DNA from 4 places in the Mesorhizobium sp. WSM4307 genome. Region 3 is predicted to be linked to each of the others. Evidence: riboswitches for the same ligand, from Rfam matches in the RefSeq annotation. Region 3 holds a riboswitch; each other region holds the start of a gene.
What was found. A riboswitch is a leader RNA that binds a small molecule or an ion and turns the genes downstream of it on or off. The one in region 3 is predicted to bind cobalamin.
Positions count from the first base shown of each region.

Region 1 (4,608 bases), on a different contig from region 3:
ATCAAATCGGGCGAGTTCATCGTCTTCGTCGGTCCATCGGGCTGCGGCAAGTCGACCTTGCTGCGCTCGATCGCCGGGCTCGAGGAAATCACGTCGGGCGAACTCAAGATCGATGGCGACGTTGTCAACGACGTGCCGCCGTCCAAGCGCGGCATCGCCATGGTGTTCCAGTCCTACGCGCTCTATCCGCATATGACGGTCTACGACAACATGGCGTTCTCGATGAAGATCGGCAAGGAGAACAAGGCCGAGATCGACCGCCGCGTGCGCCAGGCGGCGGAAATCCTGCAATTGACCAAGTATCTCGACCGACTGCCCAAGGCGATGTCGGGCGGCCAGCGCCAGCGTGTCGCCATCGGCCGCGCCATCGTGCGCAATCCGAAAGTGTTCCTGTTCGACGAGCCGCTGTCGAACCTTGACGCCGCGCTACGCGTCGCCACGCGCATCGAGATCGCCAAGCTCAAGGAATCGATGCCCAACACGACGATGATCTATGTCACCCACGACCAGGTCGAGGCGATGACGCTGGCCGACCGCATCGTGGTGCTGAAGGACGGCCATGTCGAACAGGTCGGCACGCCGATGGACCTTTACAAGAAACCCGGCAATCTGTTCGTCGCCCAGTTCATCGGCTCACCGGCCATGAACATCCTGCCGGCAACCATCGACAAGACCGGCAACCCGACCGTCGTCAGCCATGTCGGCGGCCGCAAGGCGGCGGTGCCGATCACCACGCCGGCCTCGGCCAAGGGCGCGGCGGTCAGTTTCGGCGTGCGGCCGGAAGACCTGATGATCGCCAGCGGCGCGGACTATCTGTTCGAGGGAACGGTCGACTATGTCGAGCAGCTCGGCGAGGTCCAGCTGGTCTATGTCGATATCGGCCGCGCCGACCTGCCGCTGGTGACCAAACTGCCGGGCAATGTCGAGGTCAAGCGCGGTTCGACATTGCGGCTGAGCGCCAATGCCGAGGACCTGCATATCTTCGATGCGGACGGACATTCCTTCGCGCTGCAAAAGCCGGAAGCAAAAGCGGCTTGAGGCCGCCGGTCCTGCTGGGTCAAGGCAACAAAAAAGAGCGGCGGGCCAGGCCCGCCGCTCCTTTTTTGGAAATCAGCTACGGCTGTTAACGGCCGAAGAGGTTGCGGTCGCTGCCCTGAGGAGCGGACTTCTGCGCGTCGCCCGACGAATTGAGCAGCTTGTAGACAGGCGAGCCGCTCTCGCGGATCGAAGCCGTACGCGAGTTGTCAATCGAAGTTGCGGCGGGCGAAGTCACGGCGGGCTGGTTGGCGCCATTGGAACCAAAATTGTCGCTGCCCGCGAAAGCGCTGCCGGAGATGGCCAGAACGGCGGCGGCAGCAAGGATGATCTTGTTCATGTTAGTCTCCTGAATTTCTGGATTTCACGGGAACGGCCGGCATCGCCGCCATTCCCGTAAACCGGCATTACTTGCCGAAGAGGTTGCGGTCAGCGCCCTGCTGAGCAGGCAGCTGGGTGGCCGGAGCCGACTTGTCGACCGAAGCCGTGTAGGAATGGTCGGCCGCAGCGGCCGACTGGTTGGCACCGTTGGAACCGTAGTTGTCGCTGCCAGCGAAGGCGCTGCCGGAAATGGCCAGGACGGCGGCGGCAGCAAGGATGATCTTGCTCATGTTAGTCTCCTGAATTTCTCAAGGTCGGCCAGAGCGGCGGGCGAAAAGCCCGCTGTCGGCCGGGATCTGTTGTTAGTTGTTGCCGAAGAGGTTGCGATCGGCGCCCTGGGCAGGCGTCTGAGCAGCCGGCTCCGACTTGTTGGTCGAAGCGGTGTACGAGCTGTCGACAGCCGTGGCTGCGGCGGCATTCGAACCATAGTGGTCGCTACCAGCAAAGGCGCTGCCGGAAATAGCCAGAAGGGCGGCGGCAGTGAGAACAATCTTTTTCATTTTTGGTACTCCAGTATTTTTTCCGTCCGTCTAGCGGCGTGTCTTGGGATTGAAATCGCGTCGTTCGGACAGGCCCGATGTGGGAAAGCCAGTTCGCCGTTTCCAATCACGAAGTTGTTCCGTGTGGACCAAGAATCCACCACTTGAAATTGTGCCAGGGCTTCCGAGCCATGCATTTTTCTTTTTGATATCAACCACTTAGTAAACGCCAGCCGCAAGGTCACAGACTGTATCGGAGGTCCATCGTTCACACCGTCCTGCACGCACCGTCAACAGAAACGAACCGTTCGGTTCGATTTTAGAGTCTGCTAATAGTCACTTTTCGAAACCGTTAACCTCTTTTGCCCCAGTTCCGGGTCGATTTTGACAGCCGGCACAGCTATCGGCGGAGGCGATTTTCGTGACCGCTGCCCGTGACCTGATCGTTGCGCATGCGTGTCGCGCCGCATGGATACGATGTCGCTTTCATGCCGATGTCGCAAACGCTGTCGTGATTAGATCATGTCATCTCAGGTGCCGCTTCGTGACGACGGGGCGGAGAATTGGGAAGCCGGTCAAAATCCGGCGCTGCCCCCGCAACGGTGGTGGAGTTCAAGTCGCAACGGGAGACCACTGGGCAAAAGCCTGGGAAGGTGTCGCGACCGTCCGCAAGGACACTCCAGAGCCCGGAAACCAGCCCGAGATTTTTGAACTCGACTGATCGCGGTGGGCGGTCAAGAGGCGGATCGCGCGTGCCCGGCTTTCGCCGAGCTGCGTCTCATCCTTCCTCAATCACCACCAGTTCAGTCCTTGAAGTATGAGGACAGGACATGGATGCGCGCAACGATATGCTGAGGCTGTTGAATGGCCGCAGAGAGGGCTTCTCGCTCGAGCAACCCTTCTATACCGATCCCGATTTCTTCAAGCTCGACATGGAGCTGATCTGGTATCGCGACTGGCTGTTCGTCGGCCATGATTGCGAACTGCCCAAGCCCGGCAGCTTCATCACCGTACAGATCGGCGACTACCCTGTCGTGCTGGTGCGCGATCAGCAGGGCAAGATCAACGCCTTCCACAATTCCTGCCGCCACCGCGGCAGCCGCGTCTGCAACACCGACAAGGGCATGGCCGCCAAGCTGGTCTGCCCCTATCACCAATGGACCTATGAGTTGGACGGAAGGCTGCTGTTTGCCCGCCAGATGGCAGACGGCTTCGACAAAAGCCAGTTCGGCCTGAAGCCGGTCGCCTGCGAAAGCGTGGCCGGCTATATCTTCATCTGCCTGGCCAAGGAACCCGCCGACTTCGCGCCGATGCGGGCGATGATCGAACCCTATCTCAAGCCGCACCGGCTCAGCGAAGCAAAGATCGCCTTCGAGAGCACGATCGTCGAGAAGGGCAACTGGAAGCTCGTCTGGGAAAACAACCGCGAGTGCTATCATTGCGCCGGCAATCACCCGGAACTGTGCAAGACCTTCCCGGAAGCCCCGACGGTGACCGGCGTGCAAGGCGCCGACAGCGATCCGGAAATGCTGGCACACTGGGCCAAATGCGAGGCGGCCGGGCTGCCGAGCAAGTTCCGCATCGATCCGGCCGGGCAATACCGCGCCACCCGCGCGCCGCTGCTGCGCGATGCGGTCAGCTACACGATGACGGGCAAGCGGGCGGTGAAGAAGAACCTGTCCGACAGCGTCTCGGCCGACCGCATCGGCTCCTTGCTGCTCTATCACTATCCGACGACGTGGAACCACATCCTCGGCGACCATGCCGTCACCTTCCGCGTGCTGCCGATCAGCGCCACGGAAACCGCGGTGACGACCAAATGGCTGGTGCACAAGGACGCAGTCGAGGGCGTCGACTACGATCTTGCCGAACTCACCCATGTCTGGACCGAGACCAACGACCAGGATCGCCGCATCGTCGAGGAAAACGCCTTCGGCATTCTGTCGCCGGCCTATGAGCCCGGCCCCTATTCGGAGCTGCACGAGGGCGGCGTGATCCAGTTTGTCGAATGGTACGCGTCCTTCATCGGCCCACGGCTTGCCGAAGACGGCCGGCCGGCCCTGCGCAGTGTCGCCTGAGAGGTTTGGGGATGAACGCGATGACGGATCTTGGCCTCTATCGCCATCTCGATCAGATGGCGCCCTGGAACGACAGGCTGCAGGTGCTGGAAGTGATCGGCGTCAGCGACGAGGCGCCTGACGTCAAGACCTTCACCTTCCGCTCCGACAACCAGACCTGGTTCCGCTACAAGCCGGGCCAGTTCGTGACGCTGGAACTGCCGACGTCGGACGGACCGCTGATGCGCACCTATACGCTGTCGTCGTCGCCGTCACGGCCGTTCTCGATCGCGGTGACGGTGAAGGCGCAGGCCGGCAGCATCGGCACACGCTGGATGTTCGATCACCTGGTGCCCGGTTCGCACGTCAAGGCTTATGGGCCGAGCGGCGACTTTTCGCTGCACAGCCACCCGGCGGCCAAATATCTGTTCATCTCGGCCGGTTCCGGCGTGACGCCGATGATGTCGATGCTGCGTTGGCTGAACGATTGCGCGCCATGGACCGATGTCGGCTTCGTCAACTGCGCGCGGCGCGCCGAAGAGATCATCTTCCGCAAGGAACTCGAACTGCTCGGCGGCCATATGCCGGGCCTGTCGCTCGGCTTCATGATCGAGGAGCGGTCGAGCCGCGAGGGCTGGTATGGCCATATGGGCCGC
Region 1 covers NZ_VFTB01000005.1:21,472-26,079, reverse strand. The annotation lists gene ugpC (sn-glycerol-3-phosphate ABC transporter ATP-binding protein UgpC) at 1-1,038, shown strand, start outside; gene FJV83_RS12840 (DUF680 domain-containing protein) at 1,124-1,375, opposite strand; gene FJV83_RS12835 (DUF680 domain-containing protein) at 1,443-1,646, opposite strand; gene FJV83_RS12830 (DUF680 domain-containing protein) at 1,719-1,916, opposite strand; cobalamin riboswitch at 2,411-2,612, shown strand; gene FJV83_RS12825 (aromatic ring-hydroxylating dioxygenase subunit alpha) at 2,726-3,973, shown strand; gene FJV83_RS12820 (hybrid-cluster NAD(P)-dependent oxidoreductase) at 3,994-4,608, shown strand, end outside.
Region 1: linked by a shared signal. The riboswitch ahead of FJV83_RS12825 (aromatic ring-hydroxylating dioxygenase subunit alpha) and the one ahead of FJV83_RS11940 (CbtB domain-containing protein) in region 3 are both predicted to bind cobalamin.

Region 2 (4,608 bases), on a different contig from region 3:
AGGAAATGATCGCCGAGACGCGCGCCAAGCTGATCGCCGCGGCCCGCCAGGCCTTTGGCACGATCGGATATGCCGAAGCGTCGATGGATGATTTCACGGCATCGGCCGGGCTGACGCGCGGCGCCCTCTACCACCATTTCGGCGACAAAAAGGGACTGCTGGAGGCGGTTATCGCCGAAATCGACGGCGAGATGGCTGCTCGGGTCAATGAGGTCGCGTCGAGAGCGCCGACCCGCTGGCAGCATTTCGTCGACGAGTGCACGACCTATATCGAAATGGCGCTGGAGCCGGAAATCCAGCGCATTATGTTCCGCGACGGTCCGGCCGTACTGGGCGATCCCGCGCAATGGTCGAATGCCAATGCCTGCGTCGGTTCAATGACCGATCATCTGACCGCGCTGCAGGGGGAAGGGGTGGTCGTCCCGGGCGTCGACCCCGAGACCGCCGCGCGGCTGATCAACGGGGCGAGCAGCCAGGCGGCGCAGCGGATCGCTAATTCGAACGACCCCGAAGCGACGTCGAAGATCGTGGTTGCGGCGTTCAAGCAATTGCTCGAGGGACTGCTCAGAAAACCAGCGTCGAAACAGAGCTAAATCCCCGTTGCGCACCGCTGTCCACCGCTCATGATTGACAATCCTCGGGGTGAGCGCATCCTTCCCAGCCATCTCTGAGGGGAGATTCGGGCATGTGGGATTTCGATATCGGCAGGTCGGTGTCCATCATGATGCGGACCTGGCCTTTCATTGTCTTTCGCATGATCGTCTATTTCGGCATCACGCTTGCCTATATCGTGGCGACCGGCACCGGTGCATCGGTCGGCTATGGCGTCGGCCATATCTCCACGGATCCCGACGGGCCGATGTCCTTTGCCCTGTGGGGCGGCGTGGTCGGCTTCGGCGTGGTTTCGATCGCCGTCTATTGGATCCGCGAATATATCCTCTACGTCGTCAAGGCCGGCCATATCGCCGTGATGGTCCATCTGATCGACGGCCGGGATGTCCCCGACGGCCAGAACCAGATCGCCTATGCCAGGCAGGTCGTGACCGAGCGTTTCGCCGAGGCCAACATCCTTTTCGTCGTCGACCAGCTGGTCAAGGGCGCCATCCGCGCCATCACCGGCCTGCTCGGCGGCATCGCTGCTTTCCTGCCCATTCCGGGCCTGAGCGGTCTGGTCTCCTTCATCAACACGGTGATCCGCCTGTCGCTCACCTATGTCGACGAGATCATCCTCGGCTACAACATCCGCATCAACTCGTCCTCACCCTTCGAGACGGCGCGGCAAGGCGTCGTGCTCTACGCCCAGAACGGCAAGACCATGGTCAAGAACGCCGTCTGGCTGGCGGTCATCATGTGGGGCGTGTCTTTCGTCATCTTCCTGCTGATGCTGGCTCCGGCCAGCGCCGTTCTCTTCATCATGCCCGGACAACTCGCCGGCTGGGCCTTCGTGCTTGCCATCGTCTTTGCCTGGGCCTTCAAGGCGGCCTTCATCGAGCCCTTCGCCATCGCTTGCCTGATGCAGGTCTATTTCAAGACCATCGCCGGCCAGGTGCCCGATCCGGCCTGGGATATCAGGCTGGCCGAGGCGTCGTCGAAGTTCAGGGAGCTGAAGGACAAGGCGCTGGCCTCCTTTGGTGGCTCGCGCTGGGGCACGGCCGGCGCGACGAACTGATCGGCTGGGCAGGTCGTCGCCGGCGCGACATCGGAGGCGTTGAGGCGGGCCACGGTCGATTTCAGTGGCGCCTCGCCTTGCCCGCAAAAAGTCTCGCTCATGATCAGGTCGGGCAGCGGCAGCCGCCGGCCCCAGCCATGCGTTTCCAGGTCTGGTTTGGATGCGAACTCGGAAACCCGGCCGACGCAGAGATAGGCGACGGGCGTCACATGCTCGGGAATGGCCAGCAGGCTCTTCAACGCTTGCGGCTCGATGATGCTGACCCAGCCGACGCCGACGCCTTCGGCACGCGCGGCCAGCCAGAAATTCTGCACCGCGCAGACCGTGCTGTAGAGATCCATTTCCGGATTGTGCCAGCGGCCCAGTGGCGAGCCTTGCGAGCGCCGACGGTCACAGGTGATGCAGATGTTGAGGGCGCTTTCGCAGATACCTTCGAGCTTCAGCTTGCGGTAGAGCGCCTGTCGTTCCCCCTCGATTTCAGGCAGTTCCTGTTCGCGCGCGGCCAGGAACAGGTCGCGCACCTCTGCCCGTCGCGCGGCGTCGCGGATGACGATGAAATTCCATGGCTGCATAAAGCCGACCGATGGCGCGTGATGGGCGGCAAGCAGAAGCCGCGCCAACACCTCGTCGTCGAGCGCGTCGGGCAGGAAATGGCTGCGCACGTCGCGCCGCGTGAACATGGCGCGATAGACCGCGTCGCGCGCCGTCTGGTCAAATCCGTCGCCCACAGGAGCGGTCATGTGTTCCGGCATCGCTCGTCCCCTTGCGATTGCAATAGCTCCACACCGTCAGAGCGCACTTTGTGCATCCAACTGGACGCACGTTGCTCCGATGCCAGCCGCCTGACCATGCGGATGACGATGGCTGCCAGGCCGGTCTTCTGGCTCGGGATCAACCCGCGTCCGGTGCCTTCCCGTCATCGACAGTGGCATTTACCGGCGCGGTCCCCCTCACAGCGTTGGGCACGCCACGGAATTCAACCGTGTTCCCGATTCTCCCGCTTGCGGCGAGCACCAGGCAGTGGCGCGACCTTACGCCGAAGCCTCGGCCGCGCCAATCCCCGCAGCGGCGCCAATGGACGCAGGCGCGATTTTCCCCAGTGATCGAGCCGCAATGCATGGCCATCGCGGCGCCGGGGCACTAGATAGGGAGCATGACAACCCGTCTCTACACGCACCCGATCTTCCTCGAACACATCACGCCGCCCGGCCACCCCGAGCGGCCGGACCGCTTGCGCGCCATCGAGCGCGTGCTCGACGACGAGGCTTTTGCCGCGCTCGATCGTGCCAAGGCGCCGGAGGGCGACGAGGCCACCATCCTCTACGCGCACCCCGCCGATTTCGTCGCCCGTGTGCGTGCCGCCATTCCCGAGGAGGGTATTGCCCGCATCGATGCCGACACCACCGCCAGCCCGAAGAGCTGGCAGGCGGTGATCGCCGCGATCGGCGCCGCCAACGCCGCCGTCGACGACGTCTTTGCAGGCCGCGCCGACAATGTCTTCGTCGCCGCAAGGCCGCCCGGCCACCATGCCGAAAAGACCACCGCGATGGGCTTCTGCTTCTTCAACACGGCGGCGATCGCCGCGCGCTATGCGCAGAAGAAGCATGGCGCCGAGCGCGTCGCCGTCGTCGACTGGGATGTGCATCACGGCAACGGCACGCAGGACATTTTCTGGGACGATCCCTCGGTTCTCTATTGCTCGACGCACCAGATGCCGCTTTATCCCGGCACTGGCGCGAAGACCGAGACCGGCGCCGGCAACATCGTCAACGCGCCCTTGGCGCCGCAGACCGGCAGCGAGGTGTTTCGCGATGCCTTCCTGTCGCGGGTGCTGCCGTCGCTCGACAATTTCGCGCCTGACCTGATCATCATCTCGGCCGGTTTCGACGCGCATCACCGCGATCCGCTGGCCGAGATCAACCTGACCGAGGACGATTTCGACTGGGCGACCGGCCAGCTGATGCAGCGCGCCGCGCGCCACAGCGGCAACCGGCTCGTCAGCCTGCTTGAGGGCGGTTACGATCTGCAGGGACTGGCATTTTCGGTCGCCGCCCATGTCGGGCGACTGATGAAAGGATGAATGATGGCTGGTGAAACCAACGAAGACGTCAAGGCGATGAGCTTCGAGCAGGCACTCGACGCGCTGGAGAAGATCGTCGATGATCTGGAGCGTGGCGACGTGCCGCTCGACCAGTCGATCAAGATCTACGAGCGCGGCGAGGCGCTGAAGGCGCATTGCGACCGGCTGCTGAAGGCCGCCGAGGACAAGGTCGAGAAGATCAGGCTGTCGCGCGACGGCAAGCCGGTCGGAACAGAACCGCTCGACGCGGACTGAGGCACGGAGCAGCCTTTCCGGTTTTTGGACACGATCATGGTTGAGAATTAAGCTCGTCCCGATTGAAACGGCTCCAGGACAAAAGGAGATACGGAAGCGATGTGCAGAAACATCAAGACCCTGTTCAATTTTGACCCGCCCGCAACCAATGACGAAGTGCGCGACGCAGCCCTTCAGTTCGTCCGCAAGCTGAGCGGAACGACACGACCGTCGAAACAGAACCAGCATGCGTTCGATCATGCGGTCGAAGCCATCGCGGCATCGGCGCGTGAACTCCTCGATTCGCTTGAAACCAACCAGCATCCGCGCAATCGCGAAGAGGTGGCGGCCAAACTGCGGGCAAAGGCGGCGATCCGCTTTGCCTGATGCCGCCAAGGGGCCCTCGACCGCTGACAAGGAGAGTCCATGAGCTTCTTTCCCGGGAAAGACCCTGAAGCCGGCGACGCCTTTGCCAGCGACCAGATCGAGTTGATGGTCATCCCGAACGCCAAGGACATTGGCGGCTTCGAGGTGCGTCGCGCGCTGCCGACCGCCAGGCGGCGGCTGGTCGGGCCGTTCATTTTCTTCGATCGCATGGGTCCGGCGATCCTGCGGGCAGGCCAGG
Region 2 covers NZ_VFTB01000001.1:651,976-656,583, forward strand. The annotation lists gene FJV83_RS03010 (TetR/AcrR family transcriptional regulator) at 1-593, shown strand, start outside; gene FJV83_RS03015 (hypothetical protein) at 686-1,669, shown strand; partial or broken gene bluB (5,6-dimethylbenzimidazole synthase) at 1,843-2,421, opposite strand; cobalamin riboswitch at 2,522-2,702, opposite strand; gene FJV83_RS03025 (histone deacetylase family protein) at 2,823-3,749, shown strand; gene FJV83_RS03030 (exodeoxyribonuclease VII small subunit) at 3,753-4,004, shown strand; gene FJV83_RS03035 (DUF2277 domain-containing protein) at 4,104-4,370, shown strand; gene FJV83_RS03040 (pirin family protein) at 4,410-4,608, shown strand, end outside.
Region 2: linked by a shared signal. The riboswitch ahead of bluB (5,6-dimethylbenzimidazole synthase) and the one ahead of FJV83_RS11940 (CbtB domain-containing protein) in region 3 are both predicted to bind cobalamin.

Region 3 (4,608 bases):
TCGATCCGGCCCGGCAAGACACGGCCGGCCAATCCGCTCGCCAATATCGGCCGCTTCGTCGCGCAGCCCAGATTGAGGCTTGCCTGGCTGATCGCCTTCGGCCGCTCCTGCTTCTGGACGACGTTCTTCGTCTATGGGCCGCTGTTCATGGTGATCACCGGCGAGGGCAAGCTGGCCGGCGGCCTGCTGGTTTCGGCGGGCAACGCATTGCTCTTCATGGCGATCTTCTGGGGCAAGGCCGGAAAACGCTTTGGCGGCCGGCGCACCATGACATTCGCTTATTTCGCCATGTCGGCGATGCTTTTGGCGGCAGGCACGGTCGGAGAGAGCGTCCCGCTGCTCACCGGCGCGTTCCTGCTGTGCGGCGCCTTCTTCACCATAGCGCTCGACGCGCTGGGCTCGACCGCCTTCATGCGTTCGGTGCGCTCCTATGAACGGGCGCAGATGGCGGCGGTCTACCGCACCTATCTCGATTTTTCCGAACTGACGCCGCCGCTGGTCTATTCGGTGGTGCTCGCCTTCTTCGGGCTGGGCTCGGTGTTCGTCACGCTTGGTCTGCTCGCGGCGGTTTGCGGTTTTGTCACGTGGCGATACCTGCCGAAGTCACTGTGAGGATCACGGCTTTGGTGCAAGCGCCGCATGACGCTCGCGCACCCAGTTGTGGAAACGGTGCAGGTCATACTCCTCGGGCATGAGCACGCCGGCATGGTGGCGCATCGAGCGCAGGCCCCTCTGGTTGACCTCGCAGATGGCGGCGTCCTCTTCCAGCACCTGTGTGCCGAAGGCGACGATGTTGTCGATGTCGGTCGCGGCCAGCGCCTCGGGCGCGAACAGCCATTCGGCGATAAGCTCCGTCTGTTCGGGACCGAGCGGCACCAGGCGTACCGTCCTGACATAGTCGACATGGCCGACGATGAACATTGAGGGCAGGCTGGTGGCGTAGGTCTGGCCGGCGACGCGTTCGGCCGGCGTCAACCCGGAGAAGACCGGCCCGTGCGTCTTGCCGTCGCGCGACCAGGTCTCGGCGCCGGCACGCAGGCCTCCGGAAAACTCCGGCGCGTCATTGTCGGCGTGGCGCGTCCATTCGGGATCGTCGTGCCGGCTCATCAGACCTCGGCCATAGATTGGCACCAGGCGCGACAGGTCCTTGTGGATGCCCGGGCAGTGCAGGCACTCGTTGAAGTTCTCCCAAAAGATCTTCCAGTTGCAGTGCATCACCTTGCGCAGCACATGGCCCGATACCAGCGTTTCCAGCGGCCAGTTGCCGAGATTGCCGGAGGCAGGATCGAAGGATGCCTGCGCGGAGTCCGCCGCACCCTCCTGCAGATTGATGAACACGAAGCCGCGCCACACCGAGAGCGCGACGCGGTAGAGCGGATGGTCGGCCTTGTCGAAGCCGTCCGGCAACGATTTCGACGGCACGCGCACGAGGTCGCCGCGCAGCGAATAGGACCAGGCATGATAGGGGCAGGTGATCAGCCGCGCCTTCAGCCGGCCCTCGCTCTCCTGGCAAAGCTGCGAACCGCGATGCCGGCAGGTGTTGTGGAAGGCGCGCAGGGCGCCGGTGTCGTCGCGCAGCACGATGATGTCCTGCGTGCCGATGCGAAACCTGCGGAAGGCCAGCGGCTGGGCCAGATCGGCCTCGCGGCAGACGAGCAGCCAGTTTTTGTACCAGATGGCGTCGAGGTCGCGCTGGTAGCTCTCACCGTCCCAATAGGCCGACGAGGGCAGGGTCGGCTCGGCCTGGGTCAGGCCATTGTAAGGGGCGCGCTCACCGGCAATGGGCTGCATGGCTGGCTTCCTGTGAAGCGGCCAGCCGACACCCGGTCAGGAGAATTGTCAATTGTCGTGCCTGGAGACGGCATGGCGCAATCGCGCTGTTTGCCGGCGGAATTTGGTTTGCCGCGTGTCGCGATTTTCCCTATAGTCATGCAGTCGTCGGTTCCGTTTTGGAGCCAAGAGGGAATGCGGTGCGGGCGAAATTCTTGCCCAATGCCGTGGCTGCCCCCGCAACTGTGTGCGGTAGTCCTCTCCATATGCCACTGAAGATTCGTCTTCGGGAAGGTGGGGAAGGGCGCTGATCCGTGAGCCAGGAGACCTGCCGACGACGGCAAAACTGACAGGCCCTCGGGTGGAGGGTGAAAGGACAAGATATGAACACCGCTTCCGTCTCCCTCGGCGCCTCCGTCTCCTCGCAGTCGCGCTTCATGCAGCTGGCGCTCGCCGCGCTGCTCGGCACGTTCATCATCGGCTTTGTCGGGTTCTCGCATATCGATGCGGTCCACAATGCCGCGCACGACTATCGCCATTCGATGGCTTTTCCCTGCCACTGACGAGGATCTGACATCATGAATCTGTTTCGCAACGTCGTGTTTATCGCGGCGATCGCAGGGCTCGTGGCCGGCGTCGTTCTCGCCTGCTTGCAGACCTATGCGACCGTGCCGCTCATCCTGAAGGCGGAAGTCTACGAACAGGCCGGTGGCGGCCATCAACATGAGCATGCCGCGGCGCCCGCCGCTGCGGACACCAATGCCATGAGCACCCCGGCACCTGCGGGAAATGCCATGAGCACCGCAGCACCCGCACCGGCTGACGCAGCCGCGCCGGCGGAGGACGAAGGCTGGGCGCCGGCCGACGGCTTCGAGCGCTTCGCCTTCAGCGTGCTGGCCAATATCGTCACCGGCATCGGTTTCGCGCTGGTCCTGGTGGCGGTTTCCGAATTCGCCGGCGGCATCGGCAACTGGCGCCAGGGCGTATTCTGGGGTCTGGCTGGTTTTGCCGCGTTCACGCTCGCCCCGGGCCTCAGCCTGCCGCCGGAACTACCGGCGATGCCGGTGGCCGACCTCACCCAACGCCAGATCTGGTGGTGGGCGACGGTGGCGGCGACAGCGGCTGGCCTGGGTCTTCTCGCCTTCCGCAAATCGTTGCCGCTGGCGATCCTTGCGGTGGTCCTGATCGTGGCGCCGCATATCGTCGGTGCGCCGCAGCCGGACAGCTTCATAACGTCGATCCCCGAAGGCCTGCATCACCAGTTCGTGGTGGCGGTAACGCTGACCAATCTGGTGTTCTGGCTGGTGCTCGGCGCGGTTGTCGGCGTGGTACGCGGACGCTTCACCGGCACGGCGACCAGCCTGCGCGACAGCTTTGCCTGATCGCAGTTTGACCTTCATCATCGGCGGTGCGCGCTCCGGCAAGAGCGCTCATGCCGAAACCCTGGCGACGGCGCTGCCGCCGCCATGGGCCTATATCGCCACCGCTGAAGCCTATGACGACGAAATGCGCGAGCGCATCGCGTTGCATCGGTCGCGGCGCGGTGAGGGGTGGGCGACCATCGATGCGCCGCTCGATCTCGCTGGCGCGCTCGAAGCGCTACCCGACAACCAGCCGGTGCTTGTCGATTGTCTGACGCTGTGGCTGACCAATCATATGCTGGCCGACCATGATCTGGACGCAGAATGCCGGCGGCTCGCCGACGTGCTGTCGCGGCCGCGCGGATCGTGGTTCGTGGTCTCCAACGAAGTCGGGCAAGGTATCGTGCCGGACAATGCGCTGGCACGCCGCTTCAGAGACGCGGCCGGCCGGCTCAACCAGCAGGTCGCGGCAATTTCCGATACGGTGCTATTGATGGTGGCCGGGCTGCCGCTCAAGGTGAAATAATGACCGATATCGACGCAAAAGACGAGGAACGCCACCGCGCCAAGATGGCCAAGCGCAAGGCGGTGCAGGATGCCGAGGTGGCGGAAAAGACGGTCGAGAAGGGGCTGCTGATCGTCAACACTGGACCCGGCAAGGGCAAGACCACCGCCGCCTTCGGGCTGGCGCTGCGCATGCTCGGCTATGGCAAGCGCGTCGGCGTCGTGCAGTTCATCAAGGGCAAATGGCACACCGGCGAGAAGGATGCGTTTGCCGCCTTCGGCGACCGCGTCGTCTGGCACGCGATGGGCGAGGGCTTTACCTGGGAGACGCAGGATCTGAAGCGCGATATCGCTGCCGCCGAGGCTGCCTGGACCAAGGCGCTGGAGTTGATCGCCGATCCCTCGATCAGCCTTGTCGTGCTTGACGAACTCAACATCGCGCTGCGCTATGATTATCTCGATCTCGACAAGGTGGTTGCCGAGCTTAAGGCACGCCGCAAGGGACTGCATGTCGTCGTCACCGGCCGCAACGCCAAGCCGGCACTGGTCGAAGCGGCCGATCTGGTCACCGAGATGGGCGTGACAAAGCATCACTTTTCGGCAGGCGTGAAGGCGCAGCAGGGGATCGAGTTCTAGAACGCAAGAACGGCGATGACCAAAACCACGGCGAACAACGCAATCAGCAAATAATCGGCGACGCGGTAGAGTTTCAGCGCCCGCCTGATGTCGCCGCTGTCGACGTCGCGGCGGCCGCCTTCGCCCATGAAGACGTCATCGACCATGATGCCGCCATAGCTGCGTGGCCCGGCAAGCGCCAGGCCGAGCGCGCCTGCCATGGCCGCTTCCGGCCAGCCGGCATTGGGCGAGCGGTGTTTTTTTGCATCGCGCCGCACCGCCTGCCAGGCACTGCCGGGATCGGCGCCCTTGACCAGGGAAGCCGCCAGCACGATCAGCAGCGCAGTCAGCCGTGACG
Region 3 covers NZ_VFTB01000004.1:394,662-399,269, forward strand. The annotation lists gene FJV83_RS11930 (MFS transporter) at 1-612, shown strand, start outside; gene FJV83_RS11935 (aromatic ring-hydroxylating dioxygenase subunit alpha) at 616-1,791, opposite strand; cobalamin riboswitch at 1,923-2,121, shown strand; gene FJV83_RS11940 (CbtB domain-containing protein) at 2,154-2,333, shown strand; gene FJV83_RS11945 (CbtA family protein) at 2,349-3,152, shown strand; gene cobU (bifunctional adenosylcobinamide kinase/adenosylcobinamide-phosphate guanylyltransferase) at 3,145-3,657, shown strand; gene cobO (cob(I)yrinic acid a,c-diamide adenosyltransferase) at 3,657-4,271, shown strand; gene cbiB (adenosylcobinamide-phosphate synthase CbiB) at 4,268-4,608, opposite strand, start outside.

Region 4 (4,608 bases), on a different contig from region 3:
GGCGGCGCGCTGGTCGCCGGCAAAAACCAGATAGTTGGTCAAGGCCGTGAACAGGAAGGAGACGGCAAGGCCGGCGAGGATCAGCCGTTCGGGTCCCTGCCCCCTCACCCGCGCGACCAGCAGCAGGACGATGCAGGCGGCCAGTATGCCGCCGGTGAAGGCAGCGACCGGCAAGGTCCAGATGCCGAAAGTGTCACCAAAGACGGTGATGACGGAAACGGCACCGGCCGCCGCCCCCGACGACAGGCCGAACAGGAAGGGATCGGCAAGATCGTTGCGGGTCACCGTCTGCAGCAACGCGCCTGTTATGCCGAGGCCGCCGCCGACACACACCGCCAGGATCGTGCGCGGCAGCCTGAGATCGACGACGATCTTGCCGACCGGGCCAGACACCTGGTGTTCGTTCAATCCGACGGCCTGGCCAAGCGAGGCGATGACGTCGGTGAGTGGGATCAGCGTCGAACCATAGGCGATCGACAGCAGCAGGAGGCCGACGATCGCCATCGTGCCCGCCACCATCGCTAGCGCGAATGCCTTGTGTCCCGAAAGCGCGCCGGATTTATGCCCAGGGGCAACAAGCATCAGAACGCTTCCGGATGCATCGCCCTGGCGATCTTGCCGATCGCCTCGATGTTTGCCGGCCCGGGCGTCAGTTCGGCATAGCGCAGCGCCACGAAGCGCTCGTTCTTGACCGCGTCCGTCTCCTTCATCGCCGGGTGCGCCTTCAAGAAATCGAGCAGTTTCTTGTAGCCGCCGCCATCCTGGTAATCGAGCAGGATGAGGAACTGCGGATTGCGCGACGCCACGGTTTCCCAGTCCGTGTTGCCCCAGCTGGTGTCCATGTCGGCCATGATGTTGTCCCCACCCGCGGCCGCGATCATGGCGCTCGGAATGGCGAATTTGCCTGATGTGAACGGCTTGTCCTCGCCGGAATCATAGAGGAATACCCGCGTCCCCTTGCGGTCGCCAACCTTGGCGATGATTTCCGCGAGTTGCGCCTTCCAGCCGGAGACAAGCTTCTCCGCGTCCGCGTCCTTGCCGAAGATCTTGCCCAGCTTTTCGACATCGCCATAGAGCAGGTCCATCGAGGCGGCCGGACGGTTCTTGTCGAGATGGACGCAGCTTTCGGTCAGCACCAGCGTCTTGATGCCGTGCGGGGCGAGCCTGTCGGGCGTCACGTCGCCACCCGGCTTCATGCCATAGTACCAGCCGGCGAAGAAGAAATCGGGCTCGACGGCGACGAGGTTTTCGAGCGTCGGGTATTTGGGCGCCAGTTCCGGGATGGAACCCTGCTCGGCCTTGAACTCGGGGCCGACCTTGTACCATCCGGTGATGCCGGTCAGGCCGACGATCGACGGCTGCAGCTTCAGCGCGAAGGCCATTTCGGCCATGTTGAGATCATGGATGACGGCGCGCTTGGGTGGCGCGTCGAAGGTCAGCGGCTTGCCGCAGCTGTCGACGGTGACCGGGAAGGCGAAGGCTGCCGGGGCCAGCAGCAAGAAGACGAGCGACAGGGCGAGGCGTTTCACGGATTTTGCTCCTTGGCTGAACAGTGTCGGATGAGGGATGGGCTCGATCAGGATGGCGGCGCGGCGCGGTTCGGAACATCGAACACCGTGAGTTCGCGGTCTTCGGTCGGATGGCGCAGGCGAAACACGTCGACGCCGAAAATCTCGCGGATCAGCTTTTGCGTCAGCGCTTCGCCGGGTGCCGCCAGCGCATGCAGCCGCGCCTCGCTCATCACCGCGACCCTGGTGGCGAAGGGCGCCACCAGGGCCAGATCGTGCAGCACCGCGATCACCGTCATGCCGAAGCCGGCTACGAGCTCGAGCAGCTCGCCGCGGGCGCGCGGATCGAGATGGTTGGTCGGCTCGTCGAGGAACAGCACTTTCGGTTGCTGCGCGATGGCGCGCGCCAGTTGGGCGCGCTGGCGCTCGCCGCCCGACAGCGAGCCGATGGTGCGGCCAAGCAGCGGCAACAGGCCGGTCCGGCGCAACGCGTCGACGACGATGTCGCGCTCCTCGCTCCTGCGTCTCAGGCCGGCATGCGGGACGCGGCCGAGCTCGACATAGTCGATCACCGCCAGCCGCGGGTCCGGCTGGTCGGTCTGGCCGACGACGGCGATATGCAGGGCCCGCTCGGCGGTCGCGATACGGTCCAGGCGGCGCCCGCCAAGCTTCACCTCGCCCGCACTTGGCCTGAGCATGCCCGACAGCATGCGCAGCAGCGTGGTCTTGCCGGCGCCATTGGGGCCGATGATGGCAAGGCGATCGCCCGAGGCCACCGACAGGCTGAAGGCGTGGACCAGATGCCGGCCATTGACCATGGCGCTGAGGTCGCGCGCTTCGAGGAGTGGCATTGTCATCGGCTGTTGCCCGGAAACTTGGCCGGCCCGGGAATGCGGGCCAGTGTCTTGCCGGCCAGTCGCGGCGGACGTTGTCCGGAATTGCACCAGCCGTCGGCGAGCGAGGCGTAAAGTCGGGCAAATCGCAGGAGATCGCCGGCGTCGGCCTCGGCGTCGATGGAGCCGAAGAGATAGGAGGCCTTGCCCGGCGCCTGGAAGGCCACCGTCAGCGGCCGCGCGCAGCCCGCCATGCATTCGACGCCTTCGACCGTGAAGCCATGCGCCACGGCGGGTTCATGGCAGGCTGCGAGCCGGGAGCGCAAATCCACGCACAGGCTTTCGCCCGACCTGATGCCGGTCGGAACGTCGCGGCAAAGCGTGCACACGATGATACGATGATCGATGGCGCCGTCCAACTTTCCGTCACTTTCAAAACTGGCGACGGAAGGATGTTGGCGAGCCGGCCGACAAGACCGACGTCCACGCCTCCTCCCGGCACACCCCGTCCGGTCAACTCAGTTGATGGCAGGTCTCCTGGCTCGCGGGTCTCGGCGCAATCCAGCCTTCCCAGCCTTGCCGGCCAGTGGCATGTCGGATCTTGCTCACCGCTTACAGTTGCGGGGGCAGCCACGGCCTCGACCTTTTGAGGTCTCACCGTGTTCCCTTTTCACCCCTTGCCTTTCGGCGCGGGGGCCATCACGCACCCACCGTAGATTTCCGTCGATCGCATCGCAATGAGTTTTTTGCGACGCCGTCGCCACATGCTCCATATGTAATAACATTACGTTTGAAGCGATGTTTCGCGGCGATGTCAACCCCTGTCGTCGCGCAATGCGGCTTCGGCGCGGCTGCGGTTTTCAGCCGCGAGCGGTCACCAGGCAGGAGGCATGACACCTGGCCGCGGTCGCCGAGGAACCGGCCTATAGCTTTCTGAAAAAGCCTGACAGAATATTCGGACCCGCTTCGCCCGGCCGCAGTCTGATCTCGTCTTCAAAGCAATTCAGCGTCACGCATTCGAAGCCGTAATGCTCGAGGAGCGCCACCAGCGAGTCACGGTCGAAATGGTGCAGGTGCTCGTTAGGCAGACGCATGCGCCACGTCCGAAACCACGCTTCGCCGTCGGCGCCGAGTTCACGCCAGCGGCAGTAAGGGACGGCGATGGCCAGGTGGCGGCTCTGAAGGCGGGCGAGGAAACCCAGATCCGGAATGTGCTCGAGCACGTCGAACATGGCGACGAGATCCCACGAGCCGGCGAGCGCCTCGTCCCAATCGACAAAGCGGACGCCCTCGGGCAGCGGAAATCTGGTGATGTCGCAGCCGGCACAGTCGGCAACCCCGGTAATTTTGGCGGCCTCGACAAAGGTGCCGGTGCCATAACCAATCTCCAGCACGGATCGAGGTATCTCACCGGTGACCCCCAGCACCCAGCCAAGCCGCTGATAGCCGAGCTTGATGGTCCGGTCGCTCAGATCCTCGTAATAGGAAATGTACTGCTTGTCGTATTTGATCGGCGTGACGTCGATCTGGTGAATCACGCCAAACCGGTCGGCCTCGTAATTATCCAGCATTCGCGCCCCCTTGGGATTACGGATCCTTACATGACGGGGCTAAACGCAAAGTAAGCGACTGGGGTGGCGGGCCGAAGCTGGCACGAGCACGACCAGATCTAGCAATAGCAAAAAAGCAAGGCCCCGCGCGGGGCCCTGCTGTCTCAACCTCAGCGCCGAGCGCTAATCGCCCTTCACTTCCCCATCAGCTGCTTGGCATTCTCCGCCGTGATCGCCGTCGTCTCGACCGTTACCGTCGGCTCCACCGAGGTCGAGCAGTCGAGCAGGATCTTCTTCGACATCTCGATCGCTTCCTTCGCACCCGTCGGGTAGGTGAAGGTTGCCGCCCAGTCGCCCTTGGCGACGGCCTCGATGCCGCCGGCCGGTCCAGGCAGGCCGTCGGTGCCGATGATCTTGACGTCCTTGCCGGCTCCCTTGGCGGCAAGCAGCGCGCCGGCCGCCATCATGTCGTTGGAGGCATAGAGCACCTTGATGTCGGGATGCGCCTGCAGCATGGCGGCAAAGGCGGTCTGGGCTTTGTCCGGCACCCAGTCGGCGGCCTGCTCGGCGACGACCTGGATCTTGGCATTCCCCTTGACGCCGTCCTTGAAGCCGTTCAGCCGCTCCACCGCCGGCGTCGAGCTCGGCAAGCCTTCCAGCACCGCCGCCTCGCCGCCATCCGGCAGCAAGGTCTTGGCGGTGTATTTGCCGGCCTCG
Region 4 covers NZ_VFTB01000002.1:284,558-289,165, reverse strand. The annotation lists gene FJV83_RS05050 (iron ABC transporter permease) at 1-582, opposite strand, end outside; gene FJV83_RS05045 (ABC transporter substrate-binding protein) at 582-1,529, opposite strand; gene FJV83_RS05040 (ABC transporter ATP-binding protein) at 1,577-2,365, opposite strand; gene FJV83_RS05035 (DUF1636 family protein) at 2,362-2,760, opposite strand; cobalamin riboswitch at 2,851-3,057, opposite strand; gene FJV83_RS05030 (class I SAM-dependent methyltransferase) at 3,265-3,912, opposite strand; gene FJV83_RS05025 (substrate-binding domain-containing protein) at 4,086-4,608, opposite strand, start outside.
Region 4: linked by a shared signal. The riboswitch ahead of FJV83_RS05035 (DUF1636 family protein) and the one ahead of FJV83_RS11940 (CbtB domain-containing protein) in region 3 are both predicted to bind cobalamin.